4 regions of the Cytobacillus sp. genome follow, and region 1 is predicted to be linked to each of the others. Evidence: riboswitches for the same ligand, from Rfam matches in the RefSeq annotation. Region 1 holds a riboswitch; each other region holds the start of a gene.
The links. A riboswitch is a leader RNA that binds a small molecule or an ion and turns the genes downstream of it on or off. The one in region 1 is predicted to bind thiamine pyrophosphate.

Region 1 (7,429 bases):
GACTTTTGGCTGATTACATTGGACGCAATCCATGGGAATTGGGATCCGGAATAATCTTTTGCTGCTGAAGGGCTGCTGCCACTTAGCAGGCGAAGCAGTTCTTCAGATCCCCGGTCAAATTCATGATTGCCGATAGTGCCAATATCAAACCCCATCTTATTCAAAAATTCAATAGTCGGTTCATCCCGCAGGAGAGCGGATACTGGCGGACTGGCTCCAATCATGTCTCCAGCATGAAGCATAATGGTGTTTTCATTTTCAGAAGCACGCTGCCGCAAATAGGCAGCGAGGTAATCTGCGCGTCCTGCTGGTCTGCCGTTAACCTGCCGAGTGACATTCAGCTGTCCATGGAAATCATTAATGCCCAGCAATTGAATTTGCTTGTATGGTGCTTCTGTACGTTCTTCAACATGGCCGTGATATTCTTCAGAAAGACCCTGCTGATCCCATTGTTCTTTTTCTGCAGGCTGTCCGCCGTATAGAGGCATTCCCAGAAAGCTAAATAATATAAGGGAGAAAAGTATTTTCATAATTCATCCTCCAGTAATTGTGGCAGGGATAGTATTTGCAGATACTAGGGATTTAATCGGGTGATGGGCTATTAGAGATCAGAAAAGTTTGGCCTCCTGCCAAAAGGGTTAGGTCTTAAAGAAACATAATACTGCAAAAGGAGATGACAATACATGAATTATAAGAAGCTATGGCTATCAGTTCCATTGAGTGCAGGATTATTGTTGGCAGGATGCGGAACGGATGAACAGGATCCGCCTCCGGAAACGGAAGATGTGGAATTGGAAGATAATCAGATGGAAGAAAACAATAATGAAGATAGTGAAATGCAGGATCCTGGCACATCAGAAGAATCTGATATGGAGGAGCCCGGCATGAATGAAGAATCACCGCAAAATGAAGAGAGTATGGATCAAAGTGATATGGATATGAATGATGAGGAATCTGACGGGAACTAACCTTCATTAAATTACTTAAAACGGCTGCCGCTGGCAGGCGTTTTTGATGTTCATTCACAAGTAAAAAGCCTGAATTAAGGAAAACGAGTTTAGGAGCAAAATAAAGACAACATTTTTTATCTGGCAGAATTCTGAAAAAATTCCTTTCCTTTGTTACCGCAATTCTGTATACTAAAATTGAATTTAATAGCAATAACTAGGGGTGCCCAATAGCTTGGGCTGAGAAAGAAACGCGCTAAGGTTTCTTGACTCTTTGGACCTTATCTGGATCATACCAGCGTGGGGAAGTTAGAATGTGCAAAAGTTTCTTTGTGCAAAGACATCTGCGGTTAAGCCGGTCCATCTTTATGTGGACCGGCTTTTTTACATATATGGCACTTCCTTGGTTCCAGGTCTCGTCCTTACATTTTTAATAAGGGAGAGATGATTAATGACTGCAAGTTCTTTAAATCATGAGAGTATTTCTATTATGTCAAGCTTTACTGGCAGCAAAAAAGTATATGTGAAGGGTTCCAGGGCTGATATAAAGGTTCCGGTGCGAGAGATAGAATTAAGCCCCACTGCCGGAACGTTTGGTGAAGAGGTCAATGAGCCGGTTCGTGTATATGATACGAGCGGACCATATACGGATCCTCAATATACTGCAGATCTAAAGAAAGGGCTTCCCGCTCTGAGAAGCCGGTGGATTCAGGAACGAGCGGATGTAGAAGAATATGATGGGCGGAAAGTAAAGCCCGAGGACAATGGCTACCTCAATGAAGGTGATCCGCGTGCCAATCATAAAGTCTTTCCTGGCTTAAACCGCAAGCCATTGATAGCGAAAAAAGGGAAGAATGTCACCCAGCTTCACTATGCCAAAAAGGGGATCATTACCCCGGAGATGGAGTTTATAGCTATTCGGGAAAATATGGAACCGGAATTTGTGCGGTCTGAAGTAGCAAGAGGGCGGGCGATAATTCCTTCCAATATCAATCATCCTGAGACAGAGCCAATGATTATCGGAAGAAATTTTCATGTAAAAATTAATGCGAATATTGGAAACTCGGCTGTTTCATCCTCAATTGAAGAAGAGGTAGAGAAAATGACCTGGGCTACCCGATGGGGAGCGGATACAATTATGGATCTGTCTACAGGCAAAAATATTCATACTACACGCGAATGGATTATCAGAAACTCTGCCGTTCCGGTCGGTACTGTTCCCATTTATCAGGCCCTTGAAAAGGTTAATGGCATTGCCGAGGATCTTACGTGGGAAGTATACAGGGATACCCTAATCGAACAAGCAGAGCAGGGGGTTGACTATTTTACCATTCATGCAGGTGTCCTTTTGAGGTATGTGCCGCTGTCGGCAAAACGCTTGACCGGAATTGTGTCGAGAGGCGGATCCATTATGGCTCAATGGTGCCTGCATCATCATAAAGAGAACTTTTTATATACGCACTTTGAAGAAATTTGCGAGATCATGAAAGCTTATGATGTGGCCTTCTCCCTGGGGGATGGACTGAGGCCGGGATCGATTGCAGATGCAAATGACGAGGCTCAATTTGCAGAGCTCGAAACACTTGGAGAGCTGACGAAAATTGCCTGGGAACATGATGTCCAGGTAATGGTCGAGGGACCTGGCCATGTTCCAATGCATTTAATCAAAGAGAATATGGATAAACAATTGGAAATCTGTAAAGAAGCACCATTCTACACACTCGGACCCCTTACGACTGATATAGCTCCGGGCTATGACCATATTACCTCTGCAATCGGGGCTGCCATGATAGGCTGGTATGGTACGGCAATGCTTTGCTATGTTACACCTAAAGAACATTTGGGTTTGCCAAATAGAAACGATGTGCGCGAGGGTGTCATCACGTATAAAATTGCCGCTCATGCTGCAGATCTGGCAAAGGGACATCCTGGAGCGCAAAAAAGGGATGATGCCCTGTCAAAAGCCCGTTTTGAATTTCGCTGGAGAGATCAATTTAATCTTTCTTTGGATCCTGAGCGTGCTTTGGAATTTCATGATGAAACACTGCCGGCTGAAGGTGCAAAAACAGCTCATTTTTGTTCCATGTGCGGGCCAAAGTTTTGCAGTATGAGAATTTCTCAGGATATCCGGAATTATGCAAAAGAACATCAGCTTGAAACAAATGAAGCGATAAAGAAGGGACTGGAAGAAAAAGCTGAGGAATTTAATAAGGCCGGGGGAAATATATATCAGTAGTCTTTTTATAGTTTAATAGAAATTAAATCCGCTGGGGGTGCCTGTTTGCAGGCTGAGATTAAAGCAAAAGCTTTAAGACCCTTGGAACCTGATCTGGCATGCCAGCGTAGGGAAGTGGAGTATCGGGTCTGAATTCCAAGGCCCCATACCGCCGCTTTCTATTTAGAAGGTGGTTTTTTATTTGCACAAAATCTAAAAATAGCACGGGAGCATCCGCAATGAAAAAACAGCTGCATGTTATATCAGATGGAAAGCTTTCTCTAGAGGCCTTTGCTGAAATAGCAGGTGAAGTGGAACCCTTTGCAGATAAGTTCCACTTGAGGGAAAAACATCGAACCGCAAGGGAGCTATATGAAGGAATTGAGCTGCTTTGTAATGAGGGAGTCCCCATTCATAAAATTGTTATAAATGATCGGGTGGATGTTGCATGGACATGTAAGGCAGGTGTACATCTTGCTTTTCACAGCCTTCCAGTCCATGTTGTCAAAATGCATTTTCCAGATATGCCCATCGGATGTTCCGTACATTCTCTTGAAGAAGCAGAAGAGGCTGCAAAACAGGGAGCTGGTTATATCCTGTTTGGACACATATTTGAAACCGATTCTAAGAAGGGAGCTCCGCCAAGGGGCACTGGGTCACTGGAGGCTCTCAAAAAGGCAGTAGAAATTCCGGTATTGGCAATTGGAGGCATTAAACCAGAAAAAGTCCCAGAGGTTTTGGAGGCGGGGGCAGATGGCATTGCTGTAATGTCAGGGATTTTGCAGGCAAAGGACCCTGCAGAGGCAGCAAAGCTCTTTTTAAATAAGTTAGATGAGGAGGGGAAATGATGAGGAAAATATTTGACGCCGTTATAGTTGGCGGCGGCATTAACGGTAGCTCCATTGCTTTTCAACTGGCTAAAAGAGGGTATAAAGTGGCCGTTTTGGATAAGGGGAAAATAGCCGGCAAGGCTTCCGGAGCGGCAGCTGGAATTTTAGGAGCCCAAACGGAACTGACAGAAGACGGCCCGCTATTCCAGCTGGCATGCAAAAGCCGCTCCATGTATCAGAGCCTGATTCCTGAACTGGAAGATTTATCTCAAGTGCATATTGGCTATCAAAATAAGGGTGTATATAAAGTGGCGGCTAATAAAGAAGAGGAGCTGGCATTAAAAAGCTTGATAGAAAGCCAGCAAAAAGCGGGTGAGCAGGCCGAATGGTTTTCGATCGATGACCTGATCAAACGTGAACCATTCGTATCAAATAAATTGAGGGGGGCCATGTATATACCGAATGACGGACAAGTACAGGCATATGAATTGTCCCTTGCCTTTGCAAAAGCTTCAATAGCCCTCGGCGCAGAAATATATGAGTATACACATGTATCAGATTTTATTTTAAAAGATAAAAAGGTTAATGGAGTCAGAACCAGCCTGGGAGAACTTCTGACAGATTCCGTTATTGTTGCTTCCGGGGTCTGGAGCAGGGAGCTTCTTGAAAGAACGGGCCTTTCGCTGCCCATTATTCCGGTTAAAGGCGAGTGCTTCTCGGTCAAGGTTGAAAAACCGCTTGTACAGGGGACGATCTTTTCACATGGATGCTATATCGTTCCAAAGCAATCCGGGAGGCTGGTAGTTGGAGCGACGGTTAAGGTAAATTCATTTGATGAGAAGGTGACCTTTGAGGGAATATCCTTGCTGATGGAAAAGGCTCAAAACCTGGTTCCTGTCATCGCGAATGCGGAATGGGAAGGCGCCTGGACAGGAATTCGTCCGCAATCGGCTGATGGGCAGCCTTTTTTGGGACAACATCCAGCATGTGAAGGGTTATACATTGCAGCTGGGCATTTTCGGAATGGGATCCTCCTTGCCCCGGCAACAGGAGAACTGATGGCAGACATCATGGAAGGCAAAACGGAGCAGCCTAATCCATTTGAGCTGTCCCGCCTTGAATGTTTAGTCCATTCGTCAAAAGGGGTGCTTTTATGAATATTGTCATTAACGGAGATGCTATTGTGCTGCCGGAAACAGTTAATTCTGTTTCACGCCTGCTCGAGCACTTTCATTTGGAGCAAAAGGTAGTCATTGTCGAGCTAAACCAGAACATTTTGGATAATTCCACACATGCTGAAACCATACTGACAGACGGGGATCGAATCGAAATTGTACACTTTGTAGGAGGCGGATGATTTGTTGAAAATTGGACCCTATGAATTTAATTCACGGCTGCTGCTCGGAACAGGAAAATATCCAAGCTTTGATGTGCAAAGGGAAGCTGTAGAAGCTTCGGAAGCAGAGGTGCTTACGTTTGCAGTACGCCGTATGAACATTTTTGAAGCGAACCAGCCCAACTTTTTGGAAAAGCTGGATTTAAAGAAATATAAATTACTCCCAAATACGGCAGGAGCAAGTACAGCTGAGGAGGCTGTTCGAATAGCAAGGCTATCCAAAGCTTCCGGGCTCTGCGACATGATTAAGGTTGAGGTTATTGGATGCAGCAAAACACTTCTTCCCGATCCAATAGAAACAATAAAAGCAGCGGAGATTCTATTAGACGAGGGATTTATTGTTCTTCCTTATACCTCTGATGATGTCGTCCTTGCCCGAAAACTAGAAGAAATAGGCTGCCATGCGGTCATGCCATGTGCTTCGCCAATTGGTTCAGGGCAGGGAATCATTAATCCTATTAATCTTCAATTTATTACAGAGCAGGCTGCTGTTCCGATTATTGTGGATGCTGGAATTGGGAGCCCGGCAGATGCGGCATTGGCAATGGAGCTGGGAGCAGATGGTGTGTTATTAAATACGGCTGTCTCCTCTGCCGATGATCCTGTTAAAATGGCAAAAGCAATGAAACTCGCCATTGAAGCAGGAAGGCTGGGCTATGAAGCTGGCCGGATGCCCCAAAAGCGTTATTCATCAGCAAGCAGCCCGGCGGAAGGAATGGTTTTTAGTTGAATCAGCGATACTCCCGCCAGATATTATTTCCTGCGATTGGCAAAGAAGGACAGAAAAAGCTGAGGGAAAAACACGCTTTGATTGTAGGGGCTGGTGCATTAGGGGCTGCAAATGCAGAAACCCTCACAAGGGCAGGCATCGGCAAATTAACCATTGCCGATCGGGATTATGTGGAGTGGAGCAACCTGCAGCGCCAGCAGCTTTATAGTGAAGAAGACGTTGTTCGTAAAGCTCCAAAAGCGATAGCAGCGGCTAAACGCCTGAAAGCCATCAATTCAGAGGTTCAAGTTATTGCCCGTATAATGGATGTAGGAGTACAGGAGATTGAAGAGCTGATTGAGGGTGTTGATTTAATCATTGACTCAACAGATAATTTTGACATTCGCTTTCTTATCAATGATATAACTCAAAAGCACCGGATTCCCTGGATATATGGAGGGTGTGTGGGGAGCTATGGTTTAAGCTATACCATCTTGCCTGGGGTGTCACCGTGCCTGAATTGCCTGATGGACAAATTGCCATTGGGAGGTGCCACTTGCGATACGGGAGGTGTTATTCAGCCGGCTATTCAAATGGTTGCGGCTTACCAGTCTGCTGAAGCATTAAAGATATTGGCAGAAGACTTGGAATCCTTACGCGGGACACTTGTTTCTTTTGATGTATGGAAAAATCATTTTAGTTCTGTTAATGTTACTTCCTTAAAGAATCCGCAGTGCTTATCGTGTGGGACTAATCCAGTTTATCCCTTCCTGGACTACAGAAATCAGACAAAAACAGCACTGCTTTGCGGGAGGGATACTGTTCAAATCAGGCCTTCAGCCCTTCAGGACATGGATGTTGCTTTTTTGGAAAAATCCCTGGTCTCTCAAGGAATCATGGTAGAGAGCAATCCTTATTTGCTCTCATTTTCGATCGATGAGGCAAGAGTGGTTGTATTTAAGGATGGAAGAGTGCTGGTGCATGGGGTAAGAGACATTCTCCAGGCAAAGAACCTGTATCATCGTTTCCTGGGATAATGAGTTTTGCCTGTCGCTAAGTGTGACAGGATTTATTGACTAATAAGCATTAAATATCAAACTCAAAATTAGGCTAAAATGAAGATGAAGAGCATCTAAACAGGAGTTGATATCATGAAAAATAAAATCCAAAAAATCACACCAAACTTATGGTTCAATACAGAAGCTGAAGAGGCAGCAAACTTTTATACTTCGATTTTTAAGGACTCAGCTATCAGCAAGATTACCCGCTATGGGAATGAAAGGCACGAACTTAGCGACATGCCAGAGGGAAAGGTTATGACTGTAAAATTTC
Region 2 (7,429 bases), on a different contig from region 1:
ACCATGCAGACGGTAACGAGCAAAATAAAAGGGAGCTTCTGCAGGATAAGCAGAACTGCTTCCTGTGTAAATGAAAGCCCGATGCTGTATCCGACGATGATAATCCCCGCATCACGAAATCCGGCTGGCCAATAAAACGGAATCCTGCTGAGCCGGCTTCCAATCATAACAGCAGTCAATGCACCAAGCAAAAAGGCGACCGGAATATGCATTAATGAAAATAATACTGCACCTAATACAGCAGTAAGAAAAGTGATCAATAAATTTTTATTCACAAAAAAACCTTCTTTTTATTTAGTATACCTAAAGATATTTATACCATATAAAAACAATGAATAAATTACAAGTTTTATAAAATCATATGTTTTCATACAATTTATTAAGAGAAGTCCATTTTATAGAAGGGGGACTAACCATGCCGGAAAAACTAAGCCATTTTGTTTTCATCTTATCGTTTATATGTCTTGGTTTATTTTTGCTGCTGGGTTTTTCGCCTCTGTATGATATTTATCTGAATAATATCGGCCATCGTCCATTTTCGCTTCTTCTGCTTCTGACAGTCATTGTCTTCCTCGTGAGTGTTTTTGTTTTAAAGAAAGTCCAAAACTGGCAAGCGGGTTTTCATGTATTATTTTCCATTATCCTCACCCTGTTTCTTTCATCCGTATTAGCAATCATTGTGTTCTTTGGTGGCCTATTTAGGTAAATATAAAGAGCCTGCACCATTAACGGTACAAGCTCAGCCAATTTATTGGGTTGGCATCCAGTTTACTTTCCATATTCCTTCGCTGTTTTTGCTGAGGCCGAATCCAAAGCCATCCTCTTCAGATATGGAAATATATGCTGAAGAGTCATCGCTAATGACTTCTTCTAAATGTGCATTCTTCACCCTATGCAATAATGTCTGTTCTTCTGGGATCGATGGCGACTCGCTTATAGCATTCAGGTAATGATTCAGGGTAGGGAATGGTTTTCCGATTTCCGGATCATGGTTAAACAATGCATATTGAGTAGAATAATCTTCAATTTCTTCAGCAAATAAGTACAGCTGGAATACTTCTGCCGGGCTTAAACCTCTTAAGATCTCATCCGTTCCTCTTAAAGAAAATTCTTTATACACATGGTTTAAAGGCTCCGGCAGGACCAGTTCCGCATTAATATTTAGGGCCAGCTGGAATGGAACAGCATGGAATTGAGGTTCTTTTGGGGCTGCCAGCTCCAAGACTTCAGCCTGATGTACAGCGCCTTCCGGTGCGCGATATCCATCTAAAATTAAAGAAACACTTTCTGCTTTAATGGGTGCGGCTGTGCCAAATACCTTTTTTAGCATCTCCTGATCGGTTTCATTAAAAGTTATTTTTATGGTCTTGCCATCCATGATCGGCAGCAATTTTAAAGAATCACGATCAGGCTGAAAGTATACAATTTCATCCTGAAAATCCAGAATGCCTGTAACCGCTGCCTTTCCAGTAAAAACTGCAGTTATGCGGCCATATGAATCCTTCTCGTAACCATTCAGTTTCCAGTTATTTAGCATAGCACCCTCTGTAAGGCCGGAATAAAAATCTTTATTTGAAATGACAGTCTCCTGTCCATTTTGCTTGTTAAAGTCATCTGTCTGGATTCCGGCAATCCCGCCAATCAACAGGACAAACCCAGCAGCTGCAGCGGCAGAAAGAAGCTTAGGAACATAGTCTTTTTTCCTGCCTTTAGCAGCAGAAGTGGCGATTCGGTTTCTGACTCTCTGTTTTTCTTCTTCTGTGAAAACAGAATCTTTCGTCCATGCAGCATTCAACTCTTTCTTCACTTCCTGATTCAGATCAGCCATGCTGTTCACCTCTTTCTGCAGCAGATAGTATCTTCTTCACTTTTTCCTGTCCTCTGTACAGTCTTGTTTTAACAGTAGAAATAGGAATATTAAGGGTTTCACTTATTTCAGCCAGACTGAGATCCTGGTAATAATGGAGAAGGAAGACTTCCCGGTATTTTACTGTGAGGGATTCAATCGTTTTTAGCAATTCCTGATGTTCATCCCGTTCAAGAAATGAAGCTTCCGGATCTTTTTCTCTATCCTTCTTCAGGAAAAAAACCTTTTCATTCAGGACCATATTTCGATAATGCCAGCTTTTAAGATAGTCTTTGCTTTTATTAATAGCGATTGTAAAAATCCATGTTTTAAAAGAAGATCTTTGCTGGAAACTTTCCAGCTTCTCATAAACAGTAATAAAGGTATCCTGTGTTAAATCGCTGGCCGCATTCCAATCATTCACATAGCTGTATATCAATCTCTTCAAAACGGTTCCATACTCATCCATGATCATTTCAAGAACGAGAGCACGATCCACTTGATCAGCAATTGACCGTTTTACATAATCATCAGAGCTCACATGACTGCCTCCTTGCTAAATTGCCAGCTGCCGATTCCGGCTGCCTTTTGTTTCCTGACAGTTAGACGACAGATACAAGTAAATCGCTTCAACTTTTGGCATCTATTAAGATTATACAAAAAAAGCGCATACCATTTGGTCTGCGCCTGATTATTTAATCCGATTAAATAAAACCACATCCATGCATAGCTTAAGAACAGAAGGAGCAAAAATAACAAGGAACATTCATCATTTCCTCATTTGTTCATATTGAGTAATTCTGGCCTATACAATTAGATTGGGAATAATGATCGCTATTTTCGAATAAATGATTCTGCCCAAATGCTTTGTTTTTGATGGGACGATTATTTATTTATATAATGGATTTATTGTGCAAGAAAGAAGGGAGATTATTATGTCACAATCAAATATTGCTCCACAGATCAAATTAATCGCTCTTGATATGGATGGAACCTTGTTGAATTCCAGAGGGGAAATTCCAGATGAAAACCGCAAGGCAATACGGGAGGCGAAGGAAAAAGGGATTGAAGTTATTTTAAGCACGGGAAGATCCAGGCTCACGGCAGGCGATCATGCTGATTCTTTGGAATTGAACTCCTATTTGATCACGGTCAACGGCAGTGAAATATTTGGCCCTGGTGGAGAATTAATCACAAGGACTCCTGTTGATTCTAAAGTAATGGAATGGATGTGGAATTTATCCCAGTCACATAAGACCAAATTCTGGGCAACCAGCTGCGAACAAGTTTGGATGAATGAAATGCCAGAAAATATTCATGACCATGAATGGCTTAAATTTGGATTTGATATATCAGATGATGAGATCAGGGAACTCATTCATAAAGAGCTTCGAACAAAAGGGGACCTGGAAATTACAAATTCCAGCTTAACTAATATTGAGGTAAATGCTCTGGGCATCAATAAAGCCAGAGGTATCCAGAAGGTAACTGAGATTCTTGGCATTTCGATGGAAAATGTAATGGCAATGGGAGACAGCTTAAATGATATTGCCATGATAGAGGAATCTGGCTGGGGAGTAGCAATGGGAAATGCCCAGGATATTGTGAAAGAAACAGCCAATGCTGTTACGGGAACTAATGATGACGCTGGTGTTGCAAAAGCAATCCGAAAGTGGGCTCTCTAAGATTAAAAACCGGCTAACATGCCGGTTTTTGGTTTATTTGGATGCTCTTTTGGCAATTAGAATGGTTTCTTCCAGTGCTATTTCCACATTTCCTTTAATCGCCCTGGAAATCATACAGGATGCTTCAGCTTTTTGCGCCAGCTTTCGCGCAAGTGAATGATCCTTTTCTGTCGCATCAGCTTTTAACAAGATAAGGGGGCGATGAATAATTTTCCTATACGTAATCACTCCTTTGGTTACATCCACAATTCCAATTGATTCCATCGTAAGGTCTTCTTTTTCGAGTTTGCTTCGTTCCATCATGGCTGCCAGGGTAATGATATAACAAGTTGCTGCAGCCCCAAGCAGCATTTCATCCGGATTTGTTCCGATTCCGGGACCTTCCATTTCTGGGGGAATGGAAACCTTTGTTTTCAGCCCTCCAGTCTCAATTTCTCCAACATCATTACGAAGTCCAGGCCAATGTGCTTTTAAATGGAATTGGTGTTCAGCCATTCTTTGATTCCTCCAAGTTATGTATTTCTATTTAAACCTTAAAGAGGAACAGGCAGAATTGCAAGACTTTACAGATTTAACGTTTCAGGCTAAGATGAAATCAGCCAACTTAATAGTTTTACTGCTAGGGGTGCCCGATGCTCGCGGGCTGAGAAAGAAACCGGACTGTTTTTTACCCTTCGGACCTGATCTGGATCATACCAGCGTAGGAAAGTAGTAATTGCGGGGAACGATGTTTTTTCTCTTAGATTATTCAGCCAGGTCCAATTTCGGATCTGGTTTTTATTTTGTTCTCAAAAACAAATGAATTGGCTATCAATAAGGAGGATTTTCTATGAATCTTAACGATCAGATTGTCATTATTACAGGCAGCAGCAGAGGGCTGGGCAAAGAAACAGCAAAAGCATTCGCGAGGGAAGGGGCGAGAGTTGTCATTAACTATTTCCATAGCGAGGAAAAAGCACATGCTCTACAGAAGGAAATTGGCGAAAAAGCCATTGCCATTCGTGCTGATATCCGGGACAGAGGTCAAGTGAAATCAATGTTTCAAAAGGCGAAGGAACACTTTGGAGGCCCCATTACAACCATAGTCAATAATGCACTGGTGAACTTTCAATTTGACCCTATTTCAAAAAAAGATGCAGAAACAATTAAATGGGACGATTACAAAAACCAGCTCGAAGGTGCAATTCTTGGGGCTTTAAACACAGTCCAGGCTGGTCTGGAAGATATGAAAAAACAGGAGTTTGGCAGGATAATCTCGGTTGGGACCAATCTATTCCAGAATCCAGTTGTACCCTACCATGACTATACGACCAGCAAAGCTGCTCTATTAGGCTTCACCAGGAATATGGCGAATGAGCTGGGCCAATATGGGATTACTGCGAATATGGTATCAGGCGGTTTGTTAAGAACGACAGACGCCAGTGCTTCGACATCCGAGGAAGTCTTTGAAATTATCGAAAACTCAACTCCATTAAAAAAAGTCACAGATCCTGCAGAAGTGGCTGATGCAATAGTCTTCTTCGCTTCTCCCTGGGCAAGGGCGGTTACAGGACAGAATTTGGTTGTGGATGGCGGACTAGTTATGAATTAAAGGAGGAATTAATGTGAACATTCAGGAGATTAGCAGCCTATTGGAAAAACTAAGAGATACAAATCCTCTGGTACATAATATCACCAATGTGGTGGTAACCAACTTTACGGCAAATGGCCTTCTGGCTATTGGGGCATCACCAGTGATGGCATATGCACATGAAGAGGCAGCTGACATGGCTAAAATAGCTGGCGCATTGGTTCTCAATATGGGAACACTGACTGAAAAAGAAGTAAAAAGCATGCTCATAGCGGGTAAGTCAGCAAATCAGCATGGAGTGCCGGTCATTTTTGACCCTGTTGGTGTCGGCGCGACGGCCTATCGTACAGAAACAGCTAAAAGACTATTAGAAGAATTAGATATTACCATCATAAGAGGCAATGCAGCAGAAATTGCCAACGCAGCAGGACAGAAATGGAGTATTAAGGGCGTAGATGCAGTTGAAGCAGCAGGGAACACTTCTGAGCTTGCTAAGTCGGCAGCAAAAGAACTTGGTGCAGTCACTGTTATCACAGGAAAACAGGATATCGTTTCAGATGGAAGATCCACATTTGCCATTAACAATGGCCATCCTCTTCTAACGAAAGTAACAGGTGCCGGATGTCTTCTTACTTCTGTAATAGGAGCTTTCGCTGCTGTTGAAAAGGATCCTGTAAAAGCAGCAGCAGCTTCATTGGTCGTTTATGGATCTGCCGCAGAAATTGCAGCAGAAAAATCGGATGGCAAAGGCCCAGGAACTTTCCAAGCAGAGTTTTTGAATAGCTTATATAACATTTCTGCTGCAGATGTTGAAGCATATGGATCTTTTGAAAAAACGATCGGATAGGAGGCTTTTAAATGAAAGTGAATAAAGCTTTAACCATAGCGGGTTCAGATAGCGGCGGCGGCGCGGGCATTCAGGCAGACTTAAAAACATTTCAGGAACTCGGTGTTTTCGGCATGTCTGCTTTGACTGCTGTTACGGCTCAAAACACCAAGGGCGTTCAGGGAGTTTATCCAATGACAGCAGAGGCAGTGTCTGCTCAAATTCAGTCCATAGGAGAGGACCTCAGACCTGACGCTGTAAAGACAGGAATGCTTTTTAGTGCAGATATAATCGAGAGTGTTTCCAATGAAATCGTGAGATACGGATGGAAAAATGTCGTCATAGATCCAGTGATGATTGCAAAGGGAGGAGCAAGTCTTCTTCAGAATGAAGCGATATTAGCGATGAAGAAGCGTCTTATTCCGCTCTCTATGGTGATTACCCCGAATATTCCAGAGGCAGAGGTTTTAACGGACATAAGGATTCGTTCGCTGGAGGATAAAAGAGAAGCAGCAAAAAAGCTGCATCACCTTGGAGCAAAAAATGTCATCATAAAAGGCGGCCATGACGAAGCAAAGGACATAGCAGCAGACCTTCTATTTGACGGAGAAAGTTTTTCGGAATTTAAGAGCAGCAGAATACAAACCGCCAATACACATGGAACAGGCTGCACTTTTTCGGCTGCCATTACCGCTGGCCTCGCAGACGGTCTTTCTGTGCCAGAAGCTGTTGATCGAGCGAAAAAATTCATCCAGGCCGCCATTGAATTTGACTTGGGAATTGGCAGCGGTCATGGTCCTACCAATCACTGGGCGTTCAATAGAAGGAAGAAGGAGACTGAAGTTTATGGCCGTTAATCCGCAGGCAATGAGAAACTTATTAAAAGTATACTTTATAATGGGCAGCACTAATTGCCATCAGGATCCTGAAAAAGTCCTTCAATCGGCCATCAAAGGAGGAATTACGTTATTTCAATTCCGTGAAAAAGGAGCAGGATGCCTTCATGGCAAAGAAAAGGAATCGCTCGCAAAAAAGCTTCAAGCAATCTGCAAAGAGAGCAGTATCCCTTTTATTGTAAATGATGATATCGAATTGGCACTTAAAATAAATGCAGATGGTGTCCATATAGGCCAGGACGATGAACCAGCCGATGCGGTCCGCAGGAAAATTGGCAGCAAAATCCTGGGAGTCTCAGTGCACAGCATGCAGGAAGCGGAAACAGCGATCCGTCAAGGCGCAGATTACCTTGGGATAGGGCCTATTTATCCGACATCCACAAAGGAAGATGCCAAAGCCGTTCAGGGACTTACTTTTTTGACAGAATTAAGATCTGCTCATATCCAAATTCCTGTTGTAGGAATAGGCGGAATTACTCCTGAAAATACACCTCCTATAATTAAGGCAGGGGCTGACGGTGTTTCTGTTATTTCTGCAATCAGCCAGGCGGATTCACCTGAAAAAGCAGCCATACTGTTATATGATGCAGTAAGAGAATAATGTGA
Region 3 (7,429 bases), on a different contig from region 1:
AATGAGAACAAAAGGCATGACACTGATGAAAATGCCGATGTTCACATGGACTACCTTTGTAACATCCATTCTGATTGTGGCTGCTTTCCCAATTTTCACAGTTGCATTGGCGTTGATGACATTCGACCGTCTGTATGGAACACACTTCTTTACAGTGTCAGGCGGAGGAATGGATATGCTTTGGGCTAACCTGTTTTGGCTATGGGGACATCCTGAGGTTTACATTGTTGCCCTTCCTGCTTTCGGGATTTTCTCAGAAGTTATTGCAACATTCTCAAGAAAATCTTTGTTTGGATATAAATCAATGGTATTTTCCATCCTTGGAATTGCCCTTTTAAGTATGGTTGTATGGGTTCACCATTTCTACACAATGGGATCAGGCCCTGCAGTTAACTCTTTCTTCTCCATCACGACGATGGCGATAGCCATACCGACCGGAGTTAAGATGTTCAACTGGCTGTTTACGATGCGTAAAGGCCGCATAAAAATTACTTCCGCCATGCTTTGGGCACTGGCATTCGTCCCATGCTTTGTTATAGGCGGGGTTACAGGTGTAATGCTTGCAATGGGTGCAGCGGATTATCAGTATCACAATACATTATTCCTTGTTGCCCACTTCCACTATGTATTAATTCCAGGTGTAGTATTTGCCGTATTTGCAGGTCTGTACTACTGGTGGCCAAAAATGTTCGGTTTCATGCTGAATGAAAAAATCGGAAAATGGCATTTCTGGCTCTTTGTTATTGGTTTTAACGTAACATTCATGCCTATGTTCTTCCTTGGATTAAACGGAGCTGTGAGACGTGCATACACATACTCTGCGGAATCAGGATTTGCACCACTCTTCATGCTATCGGCAATTGGTTCGATCATTCTGGCAGCAGGGTTCGCGGTATTCTGCTACAACATTTACTGGAGCATCCGCTATGCTGACAGAAACATCTCAAGCGACCCATGGGATGCAAGAACATTGGAATGGTCTACTGCTTCACCAGTTCAATTCTATAACTTTGCAAAGCTGCCGGAGGTTAAATCCCTTGATCCTTTCTGGCACATGAAGAAAAAGAATGAAGGCTTAACGTTATATGACAGTGAAATTGAAGAGATTCATATGCCAAGCAATTCCTGGCTTCCGATTTATATGGGTGTCATCTTCGGCATCGCAGGCTTCCTCCTTGTATTTGAATGGCACATTGCTGCAGCTGTAGCTGCCATCGGCATTTTTGCTGGTTTGATCATCCGTTCATTCGATTACAATGAAGGCTTCCATGTTAAAAAAGATGAAATTCACAGAATTGAAAATGCCTGGAGAAAAACAGAAGGAGAGGTGCATGATCATGTCAGCTAAAGTGGATACTTCCTTGCCCCTTGAATATCAAACTGAACAGGATCGGATGAATATTCTTGGCTTCTGGGTTTTCCTTGGCGCTGAAATCGTTCTATTTGCCACTCTGTTTGGAGTATATGGTGTATTATATGAACGCTTTGCAGGAGGTCCAACACATAAAGACATTTTTGTGATCAAGGATGTCATGATTCAGACAGTCCTCCTTTTGACAAGCAGCTTTACAATGGGCATCGCCATTTTTGAAATGCGCCGGCATAACCTGAAAGGGCTAATTACCTGGCTGGTGATTACCCTTGCTCTTGGCGCAGGATTCCTATTCATGGAGATTAATGAATTTATCCATTATGCCCATGAAGGCGCAACGATGCAGACAAGTGCGTTCCTTTCCAGCTTATTTGTCTTGCTGGGTACACACGGAGCCCACGTTACATTGGGTATTGGCTGGGCAACTATGGTCATTATCCAGCTTTTAAAAAGAGGCCTTACCCCTACTACAGCAAGAAAAACATTTATTATCGGCCTTTACTGGCACTTCCTTGATGTAGTCTGGATCTTTATTTTCACATTCGTGTATTTGAAAGGACTGGTGGCTTAAATGGAACATCATCAATCAAAAAGCTTCCCGATAAGCCATGTCATTGGATTTGTTGTTTCCCTTGTGCTGACATTTGCAGCAGCAGGTATTGCCTTAAAAACGAACCTCTCTTTTAAAGTTATCATGTGGATCATCGGCTCACTGGCTGTCATTCAGGCAGGCATGCAGCTTTTCATGTTCATGCACTTAAGAGAAGGCGAAGACGGCAAAACGAACTTGGTAAATATGATTTATGCCGTATTTATGGTTATCGTTATTGTAGTGGGTTCAATTTGGGTTCTGACTTCTGGGCACGCTGCTCATTAATTAAAGATAAGCAGAAGCGCCATGTCCAACCGATGAACCAAATAATACAAAAAACCGGTCTCCCTATTGGAGGCCGGTTTTATTTGTATTGTCTGATTCCCTTGCTTCCCTTTGTCATTTCTTCCATTACATTGATAAAAAATCCAAATCCAAAAATTAGCATGGATGATACCATAATGCTTAAGCCGATTGATAAAACATACTCACCCGTGATACCGCTTACAAAAAAGCTGGAAATAAAGACAATTAATCCTAAAAGTATACCTGCTGCTGTAACATTCCTAAAAAAGTGAAGAACCTTTTGCTGTTTTAATGTCATGTTTTTCATCCCCTTTTATTTAATATTCTAACTATGTTCACAAATTTGTCAAACTTTTTGTCACAAATTTGTCAAATTTAATTTGGCAAGAAAAAAAGCCTTGCAAGATGCAAAGCGATTTTCTACTGATATAGTTTTTTAATGTTCTCCAAATCTTTCTTTAAACTGCATATTTCCTGCCTGGTCAGCATTAACGGCATTTGATCGTACAGTGTAATAATTTGTCCTCCCTCATCTTCCTCATGGATGGATAAATAGTTATACAAATTTTCACATTGATTTTTGTTGAGAATCGACTGGGTAGTGAAACTTTTAACCTTTTGGATCTCAAAGGCACTGGTTTCTGCATCAAAGACACCTGTTATGATGTTACCCTGCAATGTGTTTGACAAACAATCACTCCCCTTTTTGAGTAATATACCCATTTTTCATAAGGAGTTTCCTAAGATATGAAAAAAACCTCTTTGAAATATATTCAAAGAGGCAGATTATAATCAGGAAGCATGTTTTTGCGATTGAATAATTTCATCTGATTTTCTCATGATTAATCTAGGTGCCGAAGAAATAATTAATGCTGCTAAAATGGAACAAAGAATAGCAGCACCAAGCATTGTTGCGCCATTTGCCATGAAGGAGAATAATACAGGCGACATCCCTTCTGGCGCATAGCTTCCAAAGAAAAATACACCTGCTATGAAATGCCAGAAATACCTGGCAAGGCTTCCGGCAAACACAGCTAAAACTATCCAGCCCAATGCTTTGTTCTTGTTTCCCCTGTGCAGCTGACTTTGAATTGGCCGGAAAAACAAACCGGCAAAACCAATACAGGCAAATGCGACAAAGTACTCAATAAATGCCTGAAGCGGAGTGGCGATCCAGGCATCTCCCATGGAAATCTGCAAAATTCCCCATAAGAGGCCTGCGATGAAGCTTACCTTAAAACCCCACCTGAAAGCCAAAATAAAGATCGGAATCATCGCGGCGGAAATGGAAATAGACGGTGACAGCTTGATTGATGGCAGAAAATCCAGAATGATGGCAAATGCTGCAAAAAATGAAGCTTCAATCATCGCAGTTAAGCTTAATTTTTTCATAAAAAAATCCCCCTTTAATCGTTGACGATACCCCAAGGGAGAACAAGCAGGCAGAAAATCTCCTTCCGCCTTTTATTCCACATTCCTGCGCTAGCATTATCTAACAGGTTCAAAGGGTCAGAACAGCGAACTGTTCACTCTCAGCAAAATGCTCCCCTTGTGGCACGTTATTGAATTATCCGATTTTAGTATATATGAAATGAAACATTGTGAAAAGGATTCTTTGAAAAAACTTTTTTAATTTATATGCCAGGTTTTCACCCTGCTTGTCACATTTTTTTCACATATTTATGCCATCTGATAGCTGTTGTAGCACACTTTCTTATAAACTATACTATTTTTCCATAATTTACAACGTTTAAAAAAAGTAAAACCCTGTTATTAACAATACTATTTCCTTATAATGTAGGTATGTTCAATGAGGAGGGAAATAGTTGAAATCACGTCTAAAGAAGCCTTCGACGATTGTTTCTATTGCATTGGTGATCACGGTGATTTTGGCGGCGGTTATTTGGACCGTACAAGCAGGAAATAAGGATGTGACAGTTCCGTTTTCTTCTGTGGAAAAAATTATTGCCTCCCAGGATGGAAAGACTGTTGCAGTACAGGAATACAAAAATGGGAAACTGCTGATCACAGCCCCTGATGGCGAGTACATCTCCCATGTGCCTCCCAACAGTGAGATGGTTGATAAATTAGTAGAAACCTATAATATACAATATACGTTCGCAACCACAGGACCTTATACCCCTTGGATTCTGGGCGGTGTAGTCCTTTTGTTTATAGCCATTGGCATTTACCTGTTTAAGTCAGGAAAAGGCGGAATGGGTGCTACAAATACCATGAAACAAAGTGTATCTAAGCCAAAGGCCCTTCCTTCCATTTCACTGGAAGATGTTGGCGGAATTCAGGAAGAAATGAAAGAGGAAATCATGCAGACTCTTTCTATATTAAAAGAACCTGAGCGCTCTCTGAAAATGGGGATTAAGCCGCCGAAGGGAATTCTATTATACGGGCCTCCTGGAACAGGAAAAACATTGCTGGCTCAGGCAATCGCTAAAGAACTTGGAGCCACTTTTTTCTCAACCAGCGGTTCCGGTTTTAATGAGTTGTTCGTTGGTGTGGGAGCTTCCCGAGTAAGAAACCTTTTCCAAAATGCAAGAAAGCATTCTCCTGCCGTCGTCTTCATTGACGAAGTAGATGCATTGGCAGGCAGAAGAAAGCAGCATGGCGGAGAAGAAAGCGAAAAGACGTTAACTGAGCTGCTAGTCCAGCTGGACGGCGGCCATTCCAATGATGGAATACTATTTATTGCAGCGACAAACAGGAAGGATATGCTTGATGAAGCATTCCTCCGTCCGGGACGGATTGACTTCTCCTTCAATGTCCCTCTTCCTGATACAAAGGGCCGAAGAGAGATTATCAATATTCACACAAAAAATAGATTACTGGCTGAGGATGTCATGACAACACTTGGTGATTTAGCAGAAAGCACCTCTGGATTCTCAGGTGCAGATCTTCATTCCCTTTTTGAAACGGCAAGCCGCAGAGCTGTCCGTAACGGCCAGGAAATTATCTCAAAAGAAGATTTGGATTATGCGCTTGACCGGACCATTCTGGGAACAACCACCCGGGCATTGCAGGATCACGGTACAAAGCAGCGGGTTGCCATACACGAAGCTGGCCATGCATTAGTGGCTGCTTTAACAAAACCCGGATCCGTCCGCAAAGCAACCATCATTCCGCGCGGCGAAGCACTTGGGTATGTAGCACCAATACAAAAAGAACTTCACTTATCGACAACAAGTGAATTGCTTGATCAGGTTGCCATGATTCTCGCAGGCGGTGTATCAGAACGAATGATTCTTGGCGAGCACAGCATTGGAGTAAGCGGTGATGTTAAACAAGCCAAGCACATCATTGAGCAAATGGTTGATACCGGTTTACTTGATAACGGCTTTGAGCTTACCTTTAACAAAGGTCAAAAAGAAGCAAAAATGCAGGATCTTTTCCAGAAAGCACTGGAAAGATGCGAATTGATCATTGCAAATCATCACCCTCAATTTGAAACACTGGTAGAGGCCCTTCTTGAAAAAGAAACTCTGGAAGGCAGTGAAGTCCAGAAGATTGTTGGAGAATTGAAGTCTGAAATGGTAATAGCATGATGAGAAACCGGCCCCCCTGCAGGCCGGTTTTTATATTGGAAATGCAGTTCATTAGTAAATATTCAAAAATTAATCCATAATAATGTTATGTAAACAAATGGTTATCTCCTATAGAGTCAGAATAAATAAATGTTCCCATATAAAGGATTCTTCCTCTCTTTTGTTTAATTACTAATATACCTGCATGTTGGAGGGATGGTTCTTTTGTATGATTTTACAGCTGACTTGATTTTTCACTTTCTAATTATGATAATGATTCCTTTTATCCATAAAATCTCTTCACATCGGGGGGATGGCTGGAAGACTTCTGCCCCGCTTTTATCTGTTCTTTTTTTAGCGCTTTTCCTGACTATGACTTTTCCGGTGGAAATTGCAAGCGGTCAGTTTTTTGACTTGAAATTTATTCCTGTTTTTGTCGCCTATTTTTACATTAAGCCTCTTGCAGGCTTCCTGGTTATTTTAGTATTGATTACTTTTAAGGGCTTTTTTTCACCAGGAGATATTTCGATTGCGCTAGTAAATTACGCAATTATGTCTGTGCTCTTTTTCTATGCTTCAAAATTCTATAAAAAATGTACATTTAAACAAAAACTCAGTATAGCTGTTTTATTTTATCTTCCCATTACGGTAACCAGGTATGTTATTTTCCTCCAAAAGGATATTAAAGAAGACGCTGTATACTTGCTATTGTTTTCAGCAGTTTCTATTGTGACTCTTTCTATGATCATCTATTTAATTGAAATGAATCTGCTTCAGGAAATGATGATGCAAAAACTGAGAGATGCGGAAAAAATCAATGCGATCAGTCAGCTGGCTGCGTCCGTCGCCCATGAAATTAGAAACCCAATGACTACTGTAAGAGGTTTTCTGCAAATGCTTAAAAATGAAAAAAACCTGACTGCAGATCAAAAGTCCTTTATTAAAGTTTCTTTGGAGGAACTGGACAGAACCAATCATATTATTAGTGATTTCCTCTCACTTGCACGCCCGGAAACTCCTGTTGTCAGTCAAGTTTCTCTTTCCGGAGTATTATTGGAAGTGGCTGATTTTATGCGGCCATATGGACTGATGACAAAGGTTGAAATAAGGACAAGTATTTTTGAAGGCATTTTTATCATTGGTAACCCAAATGAAATTAAGCAATTATTTATAAACTTAATGAAAAATAGTATAGAAGCAATGCCTGATGGCGGTATTCTAGAGGTTTCAGCATTCAAAAGAAATACTACAGCCGATATACTAATTAAAGATGAAGGTGTCGGAATGTCAAAAGAAAAACTCCAAATGCTCGGTCAGCCCTATTACTCAACAAAAACGAAAGGAACCGGCTTAGGATTAATGATATCTTTTGACATCATCAATCGTTTGAAAGGAAAATATGCAATAGAAAGTACACAAAATATAGGAACCTGCTTTACTATTTCGCTGCCTCTATATTACTCGTCCGAAGTGATCCGGCAGACTTCATTCCAGAACAGGTCTGAAAGTCAGCGTATAAATGAGAGTTAACTCAAAATGACTGAATGGGAATCCTGCCGAAAATTAATGCTCGACAGCACAGGTAGGTGATGAATCAAAACATTAACTTAAAAATAAACCACA
Region 4 (7,429 bases), on a different contig from region 1:
CTCTCTCCATGACGGGGATGTAGTTCAGGGAATCCTTGATAATATCCATCATCCGACATTGAGCTGGGAGCATATTGCAAGGCTAAAAGAGAAAACAAGTCTGCCGATTCTATTAAAGGGCATTCTCCATCCGGAAGATGCCAGGCTGGCTGTTGAAAAAGGGATAGACGGAATCATCGTTTCCAATCATGGCGGAAGGCAGCTTGATGGAGTGATTGCAGCGATTGATGCGCTTGGACCGATCGTGAAGGAAGTCAAGGGGCGGATTCCAGTATTGTTTGACAGCGGCATTCGCCGAGGATCCGATGTGGTCAAAGCACTGGCATTAGGAGCCGACGCAGTTTGCCTGGGGCGGCCATATGTGTACGGATTGGCCATTGGCGGGCAGGCTGGGGTTGAAAAGGTGATTGCCAACTTTATAGAAGAAACGAAAGTATCGCTTTCTCTGGCAGGGGTGGGGAGCCTAAAGGAGGTAGCGGGTCTGCAGCTGGTTCGATAGTTTCGGAGCATAAATTGAAGAGTTCTTAATACATTGCATCAAAAAAAGTATTTAAGCAAAAAGATTGATGACAGTGCCGGAATAATTTGATAAGCTTGAGATAGCTTATCAAACTAAATATCTATGCAACTACTAGGGGTGCCCCGAATGTGCGGGCTGAGAGGAAAGCGCGTTATAGCTTTCTGACTCTTATGGACCTGATCTGGTTAATGCCAGCGGAGGGAAGTAGGATTTGACTATATGTCAATTCATATACTTAAACCAAGCCAGGTCCTTATGGGAATCTGGCTTTTTTGTATACATACTTCTCATCCTGATAAGCAATCAGGCGGCCCTTTAGAAAGGAGGTTTAGATGAACAGAACCCGATTGTTAACTACGATGGCTTTATTTGTGGCAATTGGGACACTGGGTTCCCATTTGCTCTGGTTTCCGGCAGGCATAGCAAAGGCCTATCCGGTGCAGCATGCGGTGAATGTATTGGCAGCGGTGACGCTTGGACCCCTGCCTGCAGCAGCTGTGGCATTTATGATTGGCCTGCTTCGTAATTTGCTTGGATTCGGGACGCTGCTTGCGTTTCCAGGAGGCATGATCGGTGCGTTTTTGGCAGGTGTGCTTTATTTGAAGTTCGGCCGGAAAATATGGGCTGCTGTAGGAGAAGTGGTAGGTACCGGCTTAATTGGTGCATTGTTTGCAGTACCTTTTGCAAAGGTTCTCATGGGGAGCTCAGCTGGGGCATTCTTCTTTGTGCCGCCATTCCTGGTCAGCAGCATTGCCGGTGCGTCCATAGGCTGGATGGTTTTGGCAAAGGTTAAAGAGAAGAACTTGGTTCAGAATATGTGATGATTTTGGGCTGGCGAAGCTAGTTGAATAAGCAGATAAGCGGAGTGCAGCATAGCAATCTGACTTTATGAGCGATTTTTAAGAGTTATGGGCGAAATCCAAAATTTATGAGCGAAAAACGTCAAGTTAGAAAATCGGTAAAAAACAATTAGAATGTTAGAAAACTGCTAGGGGCGCTACGGCTGAGATAAGGAGCTTTTCCTTTGTCCCTTGGAACCTGATCTGGATAATGCCAGCGCAGGGAAGCAGTGAGGACCTCGTTATATATCCTCATGCTTTTTCCCCGGCAGCTTCTGTAATGAATAAGGAGGCTATTTTTTATGACTTTTTCAGAGATTCTGCGCAAAGAAAATGAAGATTTGTTTCAGCTGATATTTGAGCACCCGTTTGTCCAGGGTATCGGGAGAGGGGACGTGCCGAAAGAGGCGCTGGCCCATTACATTAAAGCGGACTTTGAGTATCTGAATGCGTTCATGCATATTTATGGGATTGCCATTTCAAAGTCTGCAGAGCGTAAGGATATTTCTTATTTTAATCAGCAAATAGAATTTGTATTGAACAGCGAAGTACATCCCCACCATAATTTTTGCCAGCAGATTGGGGTGGATTACGAAGCATTGCAGGGCTATCCGCTCCCTCCAACAGCTGATCATTATGTTAAGCATATGATGTATCATGCCCACACAGGCGGCATGGGTGAGATCCTTGCTGCATTATTGCCTTGTCCATGGACTTATTGGGAGATTGGGCTTGAACTCATGAAGCAATATGAGCCAGATGAGAACCATCCGTTTTATCCATGGATCTCTTTTTATGCAAATTTAAGGGTCGAAGCTGTGACCATGAATATGAGGAACCGTTTGGATGAGCTTGCTGATGCGGCATCACCGGAAGAAAGGCAGCGAATGAAGGATGCTTTCCGAAAAAGCTGCCAGCTGGAGCTTGGCTTCTGGGAGATGTCTTATACCTGCGAAGAGTGGCCGGCGGGCAATCCTGCAGCAGTCAGATAAGAAAAACGCCTGCATCTGCTTTATGGCAGTGCAGGCGTTTTTTCAAAATCCCATCTGTAATGAGCGGTAATGGGAGTCTTAAAAGAAGATAGTTTTACTTCTGCTGCAAATGGTGTGGAGTTATGTATAACATATGGAATGCCATCTTTCGTCCGTTTGTCAGATATGATTGCCACATGGTTGAATTTAGGAGAAAGGAAAACCACAATGTCACCCGGCTGCCATTGCTGAAGGTTCTTACCATCTCCTGGATTCAGTTCAGTTGTTAATGACTTTGCGAAGCGGCTAAAGAAGACATTCTGGTTTGGCACCCTTCTAAAATCAATGTTCGGATCAGGCTTGCCCTGCACTCTTGAATACAAGTCCGTATTCTCGGCGATATCCTGATCAATAAGATCCTTTAAGGTTACATCAGCCCCCTGGAATCCCCTCCAAATCACATCTGTACAGACACCTTCGCCATCGGGCGGATAGCCTCCCGCATAGTAGGCACTTTTATATGGCGTGCGCTGGTCTACTTCTTTTCTGGCTGTCAGGACCATATCTAGCGGATCGGCAATGCCGTTTAGATTTGAATCGGCCTGTGAATAATCAGAAGGCACTGCTATTTTCTTTGCAAAAGGACTTTCGAAATGAATGCCGATGGAATCCAGAATAATTCCATTTCGGAAAAAAAGAATGAATAAGAACAGTATTCCGATTATGAAAGCAAACACTTTTTTTATCATAAAAAGTCTCCTCATGTATTTTAATGATTAGACGGAATTATTTTCCAATGAGTTACATGAAGATATGATAAGATTGTTATAAAGATGCATAAAAGAGGGGATATTATGGCTCATCATATAGGGATATCGGGAAGTGTCATTTTGTCTGACAGCAAGCTGTTTCATGAACTTTTTAAACGTCATTTGCCGCATATAGAGATAGGCGAATTTCAAGATGAGGAAGCCTTTCGCTGCTTTATTGAAATGCTGGGTAAAACAAACAAAAGCTTTGGTCTTCATTCGCCTCTTTTCCGGGGGCAAAGCAAATATGATTTGCTGGAAAAGATCAGTATGAATCCGGAGGAAGCCTGGATTCAGTTTGAGGAGGAAGTGGAAAGGATGTCCCGGCTTAGGGCTGAATACATATTGGTGCACTTCCCTTACTTTAAAAAGGAAACCAGCAGGAATCCGGCAGAGGTCATTGAGGAGGGACTCAAGAAACTTAGTGTTCTCCAGAGGAAATATGGGATTTTGATTGTGTGTGAACCTAAATTGGGATTCAAACAATCGCCAGCAGGAATTCAATATCTTGACCGTTTTTCTGTAGAGACATGGAGGAAATACGGACTCGGACTTTGTGTTGATATCGGGGATTATATATTGGCCGCTGGCGAGAAGGCCATAAAATATATAGAAAAATGGACCGAGTTCGTGAGAGTCGTTCATTTACATAATGTTGAATACCAGGGCGATAAATATATTTGGGTACCTGTGCATCCATCTCATGAGAATGATGGCAGTCATCATAAAATTAAGAAACTGATGGATTTTTTAGCAAGGAATGTGAGGAAGTATTTTTTGTCATGGAGTACACTCCACACACGAACCCTCCGGAAAAAATGGCAGAAGAAGGTATCAGGTGGGCAATAGAGGTGATTGAAGAAGGATCTGCTAGTTAGGCAGCAGGCCCTCCTGGCAGAATTTTGTGCAGGTTGAAAATGAAAGGTTATCATAGTGAGTATGGGAATAACCATGTATATATGCTATGATATATGTGAAACTTTTCACAAAGAAGAGGAGGTTAATTAATTCTTATGCTGGGATTAAAACTAAAAACTGCCCTGCAGGCTTCCATTCTTTTTACTTTTGGTTTTTGGCTTCTCTTTTTCTTTTCTGAAGGGGGATTGTTTTCCTTCTTCCTGGTTATGGTTTTTTTATACTGCTTTTTCGGAAATGTGATATACGGTGTTCCAGTTTCGCTGCTTTCTGAGTTTCTTACTAGAAATCTAGCAGTATGGCGGTTTCCGGCTGCTGCATTTATACATACCTTTTTGGCTGCAGTCACTTATTTTATTATGGAAGGGTTTGCTTTCTACGCATTTATTGCTGCGGTGCTTTTCTTTTTAATAGATGAGTGGAGGAAGTGGGACCGCGAGATGCCAGGGGGCAGGAAGGTTACCTTGAATGCAGCAGGTTTCCTTGCCGCTTGCCTCCTGCCGATAGTGTTCTTTTGGATGCTCCAGCAGGCAGATCTGGAAGAAAAAACTCATGACCTTTATCTGATTCCAAAAGGGTATGCTGGTCAGGTGAGAATTGTTCATGAAATAGAGAATGCTCCTGTTCCAGAGACAGAAGGGGAGTACGATGTATTTCGGGTGAATGATAGAGGATATGCCATTACCTCTTTACCGCAAAGTGAAGGGTATATTGACGATTTGTACTATTATGCCGATGAAAAAGGGAAGCGTGAAGCAATACCAGAAAGCTGTATTTCACATGGTGGATCAGGCGGTGTACAGGGAGAAGGATATGAATATTCGTATACCTATTTTTCAGTTGGCTGCGAGAAGGACATGGCTGATCAAGGGTATGTTCCTGGTATTGAGGAGATTCTTTATGAAGAAGGATTGATAAATCAAACGTTTGATTGAAATGGAAAACAGCCTGGAGATTCCAGGCTGTAAATTATTTATCGGGTCATACTGCCGCCAAAGCCCCGCTGGTCGAAGTGTCACTTTAAAGTTGGGATGGCTCTAATAGAATGAACAGTTTCAGGCGTACTTCTGCCGGTGCTTTTAATCGAAATGAAGATGGCATAATCCAATGGGCAAGTGACCTTTGCGAGATAAGAATCGATGTGTTTTCTTAGATTAAGTATAGCTTCTTCATTATTTAGCTGTTCAGCAATATGCTTTTCATAAATGACAGTCACCAGGTTTTTCTCAAGCAAATAGTCCAAATTGATTTCCTCTTGTCCGGGGAGTGAGGTATGGACCAGAATCGGAAGTTTTTTTTGCAGTGCTTCACTAATAGTAACTCCACCTGGTTTGGTCAAAATAGCATCTGCTTTATTATATAGCTGATTCATTTCATATGGGTCTTCAATATATCCAATGGGCTCGATCTGCTTTAAATTCAGTGTCTTGAGTGATCTATATAATTCGTCATTATTTCCGCAAAGAACCAGAAATCGAATATGAGGAGCCTTCTGCATAGCTTCAAGAATATCACAGTTTACTAAGCCGCTGTTTCCGCCAGCAACCAGGATATGACGTATCCGGTTTTCTTTCTTAAATGGAACCGGAAGGTGATAGACAGAATGAACAGGAATGCCTGTTACAAAAATTTGCTCAGCAGGAATATGATGCTTTTTTATAAGCTTTTCCTTCGCCTCGGGATGAGGAACGAAATGAAAATCAATTCCCCGTTTTCCCCAAATATCATTTATAAAAAAATCCGTGTAAACATTCACCGCAGTAATGTCCCGGTATCGTCCCTTTTGTTTTAGAGAACTGATGATTCCAGATGGAAAAGAATGAGTGCAAAATATCAAATCCGGATTTTCCTCATCAAGGAACTTCTGCATTTTTCTTTCAAAATAATAGGATAGAACCTGTAAATCAGGCTGCAATTTAAAAGGATGCTGCTTATACATAATGGTGTAATATAATGCCCTGTAAAGGAAAGGGGCACCCAGGAAACCTTTTAAATAAATTCCTGAGACCAGCTTCTCAAGCTTATCACTGCAATAAGAAAGAAAGTCGACTATTTTGATTTCCGCATCAGGATATTGACTTCGAATACGGTCCTGAAGCGTTTTGGCAACTTCTGAATGTCCAGTGGGGAATTGAAATAATGGGAGCAGCAGAACTTTCATAATACCCTCCTTTCTGTCACTTTGATTTATTTTTTGCATACTTAAAGAGCATGTAGATTGCGAATACAATTAATAACACAATCCCTAGATAGGGCACATATTCAGGATTAATATCGAATAAGCTTCCAGCAAAGTATCCCGCGGCAATTATAGGGAGCACCCAGCTAAGGGAGCCTGCTGCAGAATATAGAAGGTACTGATGAAAAGGAACTTTTGAAATGCCGGCAAAGTAAGGACTTATCTGTCGTATTCCCGGCATATAAAAACCCGCAAAAATCATAAAGCGATGATTTTCCAAGTATTTTTTCTGGGCGGTATTCCATCTCTTGTCCGTGATCCCAATGTATCTGCCATATTTTTTGAGAAAGGGCGTACCTGCTTTTTTACCGATCCAATACGCGGAAAGCATTCCAAGCAGCACACCTGCTTCCGCACAGACAGCAGATTCGGCAAAGCTTAATTTATGATTTCCAATTAACACGCCAATTAGGAATAATAGCGATTCTTCGGGAGCGGGAATGCCGACAATCCCGAAAAATAAAAATAAAAAGATGATCCAGTAACCGTAGGACGAAATAAATTCAATAATTGTTTCAGTACTCATGGGCGATGCCCCTGATATCCATCTTTTAAAGAAACAAAATGGATTCCTTTTAGTTTTGCCTGCTGCAAATATTGGTCCAGATGGCCAATCATACATTCAGGTGCACTGGAGTCAGCGCCAAGAGTTTCACCGCTGTCATGGAGAAGGAAAATCCGGCCAGGCACGGTTTCTTTTGCCAGCGAATCTGAAAGGGTGTCCCTGATATACTTAATCTTCCAATCCTTGAAAATGCCTGACCACATAATAATCTTATACTTCCTTGCCATCCAGAGGGTAAATAAATTGAAGTGTCCCCATGGAGGACGATAGAAATAGACTTCTTCATTAATCGTTTCTTCAATAATTTTTTTTGTTTGCTCAAGCTGCTTTTTTAAAGATCCTGGTGAAAGGATCCAGCTTGAGATATGCCGATAATGATGGATGCCAATTGTATGGCCTTCCGCCTGCATCCTTTTTAGCAGCAATGGATGCTTGGCTGCTTTTTTCCCGACAACGAAAAAGGCTGCCTTTGCTTCATGCTTTTTTAAGACATCCAGAAGCCTCGCTGTATATTGGGGATCCGGGCCATCATCAAAGGTTAAAGCAATGGAATTTGTTTCGGTTATTTCTT

Region 2: linked by a shared signal. The riboswitch ahead of ACEQ1T_RS09340 (3-oxoacyl-ACP reductase) and the one ahead of thiC (phosphomethylpyrimidine synthase ThiC) in region 1 are both predicted to bind thiamine pyrophosphate.
Region 3: linked by a shared signal. The riboswitch ahead of thiT (energy-coupled thiamine transporter ThiT) and the one ahead of thiC (phosphomethylpyrimidine synthase ThiC) in region 1 are both predicted to bind thiamine pyrophosphate.
Region 4: linked by a shared signal. The riboswitch ahead of tenA (thiaminase II) and the one ahead of thiC (phosphomethylpyrimidine synthase ThiC) in region 1 are both predicted to bind thiamine pyrophosphate.

Annotation. Positions count from the first base shown of each region.
Region 1 covers NZ_CAXQGS010000005.1:22,684-30,112, reverse strand. The annotation lists gene ACEQ1T_RS00660 (bifunctional UDP-sugar hydrolase/5'-nucleotidase) at 1-530, opposite strand, end outside; gene ACEQ1T_RS00655 (hypothetical protein) at 684-968, shown strand; TPP riboswitch at 1,157-1,271, shown strand; gene thiC (phosphomethylpyrimidine synthase ThiC) at 1,399-3,183, shown strand; TPP riboswitch at 3,207-3,313, shown strand; gene ACEQ1T_RS00645 (thiamine phosphate synthase) at 3,402-4,010, shown strand; gene thiO (glycine oxidase ThiO) at 4,007-5,149, shown strand; gene thiS (sulfur carrier protein ThiS) at 5,146-5,349, shown strand; gene ACEQ1T_RS00630 (thiazole synthase) at 5,351-6,118, shown strand; gene ACEQ1T_RS00625 (MoeB/ThiF family adenylyltransferase) at 6,115-7,134, shown strand; gene ACEQ1T_RS00620 (VOC family protein) at 7,249-7,429, shown strand, end outside.
Region 2 covers NZ_CAXQGS010000052.1:55,224-62,652, forward strand. The annotation lists gene ACEQ1T_RS09310 (AbrB family transcriptional regulator) at 1-275, opposite strand, end outside; gene ACEQ1T_RS09315 (hypothetical protein) at 416-706, shown strand; gene ACEQ1T_RS09320 (hypothetical protein) at 749-1,828, opposite strand; gene ACEQ1T_RS09325 (sigma-70 family RNA polymerase sigma factor) at 1,821-2,387, opposite strand; gene ACEQ1T_RS09330 (Cof-type HAD-IIB family hydrolase) at 2,782-3,531, shown strand; gene ACEQ1T_RS09335 (OsmC family protein) at 3,565-4,026, opposite strand; TPP riboswitch at 4,143-4,255, shown strand; gene ACEQ1T_RS09340 (3-oxoacyl-ACP reductase) at 4,361-5,122, shown strand; gene thiM (hydroxyethylthiazole kinase) at 5,136-5,948, shown strand; gene thiD (bifunctional hydroxymethylpyrimidine kinase/phosphomethylpyrimidine kinase) at 5,960-6,784, shown strand; gene thiE (thiamine phosphate synthase) at 6,774-7,424, shown strand.
Region 3 covers NZ_CAXQGS010000052.1:86,339-93,767, reverse strand. The annotation lists gene qoxB (cytochrome aa3 quinol oxidase subunit I) at 1-1,348, shown strand, start outside; gene qoxC (cytochrome aa3 quinol oxidase subunit III) at 1,338-1,943, shown strand; gene qoxD (cytochrome aa3 quinol oxidase subunit IV) at 1,944-2,249, shown strand; gene ACEQ1T_RS09525 (hypothetical protein) at 2,329-2,568, opposite strand; gene ACEQ1T_RS09520 (hypothetical protein) at 2,691-2,960, opposite strand; gene thiT (energy-coupled thiamine transporter ThiT) at 3,063-3,662, opposite strand; TPP riboswitch at 3,728-3,830, opposite strand; gene ACEQ1T_RS09510 (AAA family ATPase) at 4,097-5,827, shown strand; gene ACEQ1T_RS09505 (ATP-binding protein) at 6,032-7,336, shown strand.
Region 4 covers NZ_CAXQGS010000076.1:35,626-43,054, reverse strand. The annotation lists gene ACEQ1T_RS14625 (alpha-hydroxy-acid oxidizing protein) at 1-499, shown strand, start outside; TPP riboswitch at 624-740, shown strand; gene thiW (energy coupling factor transporter S component ThiW) at 853-1,341, shown strand; TPP riboswitch at 1,501-1,602, shown strand; gene tenA (thiaminase II) at 1,662-2,351, shown strand; gene ACEQ1T_RS14610 (DUF1287 domain-containing protein) at 2,372-3,079, opposite strand; gene ACEQ1T_RS14605 (sugar phosphate isomerase/epimerase) at 3,185-3,988, shown strand; gene ACEQ1T_RS14600 (hypothetical protein) at 4,153-4,989, shown strand; gene ACEQ1T_RS14595 (hypothetical protein) at 5,070-6,215, opposite strand; gene ACEQ1T_RS14590 (DedA family protein) at 6,232-6,819, opposite strand; gene ACEQ1T_RS14585 (polysaccharide deacetylase family protein) at 6,816-7,429, opposite strand, start outside.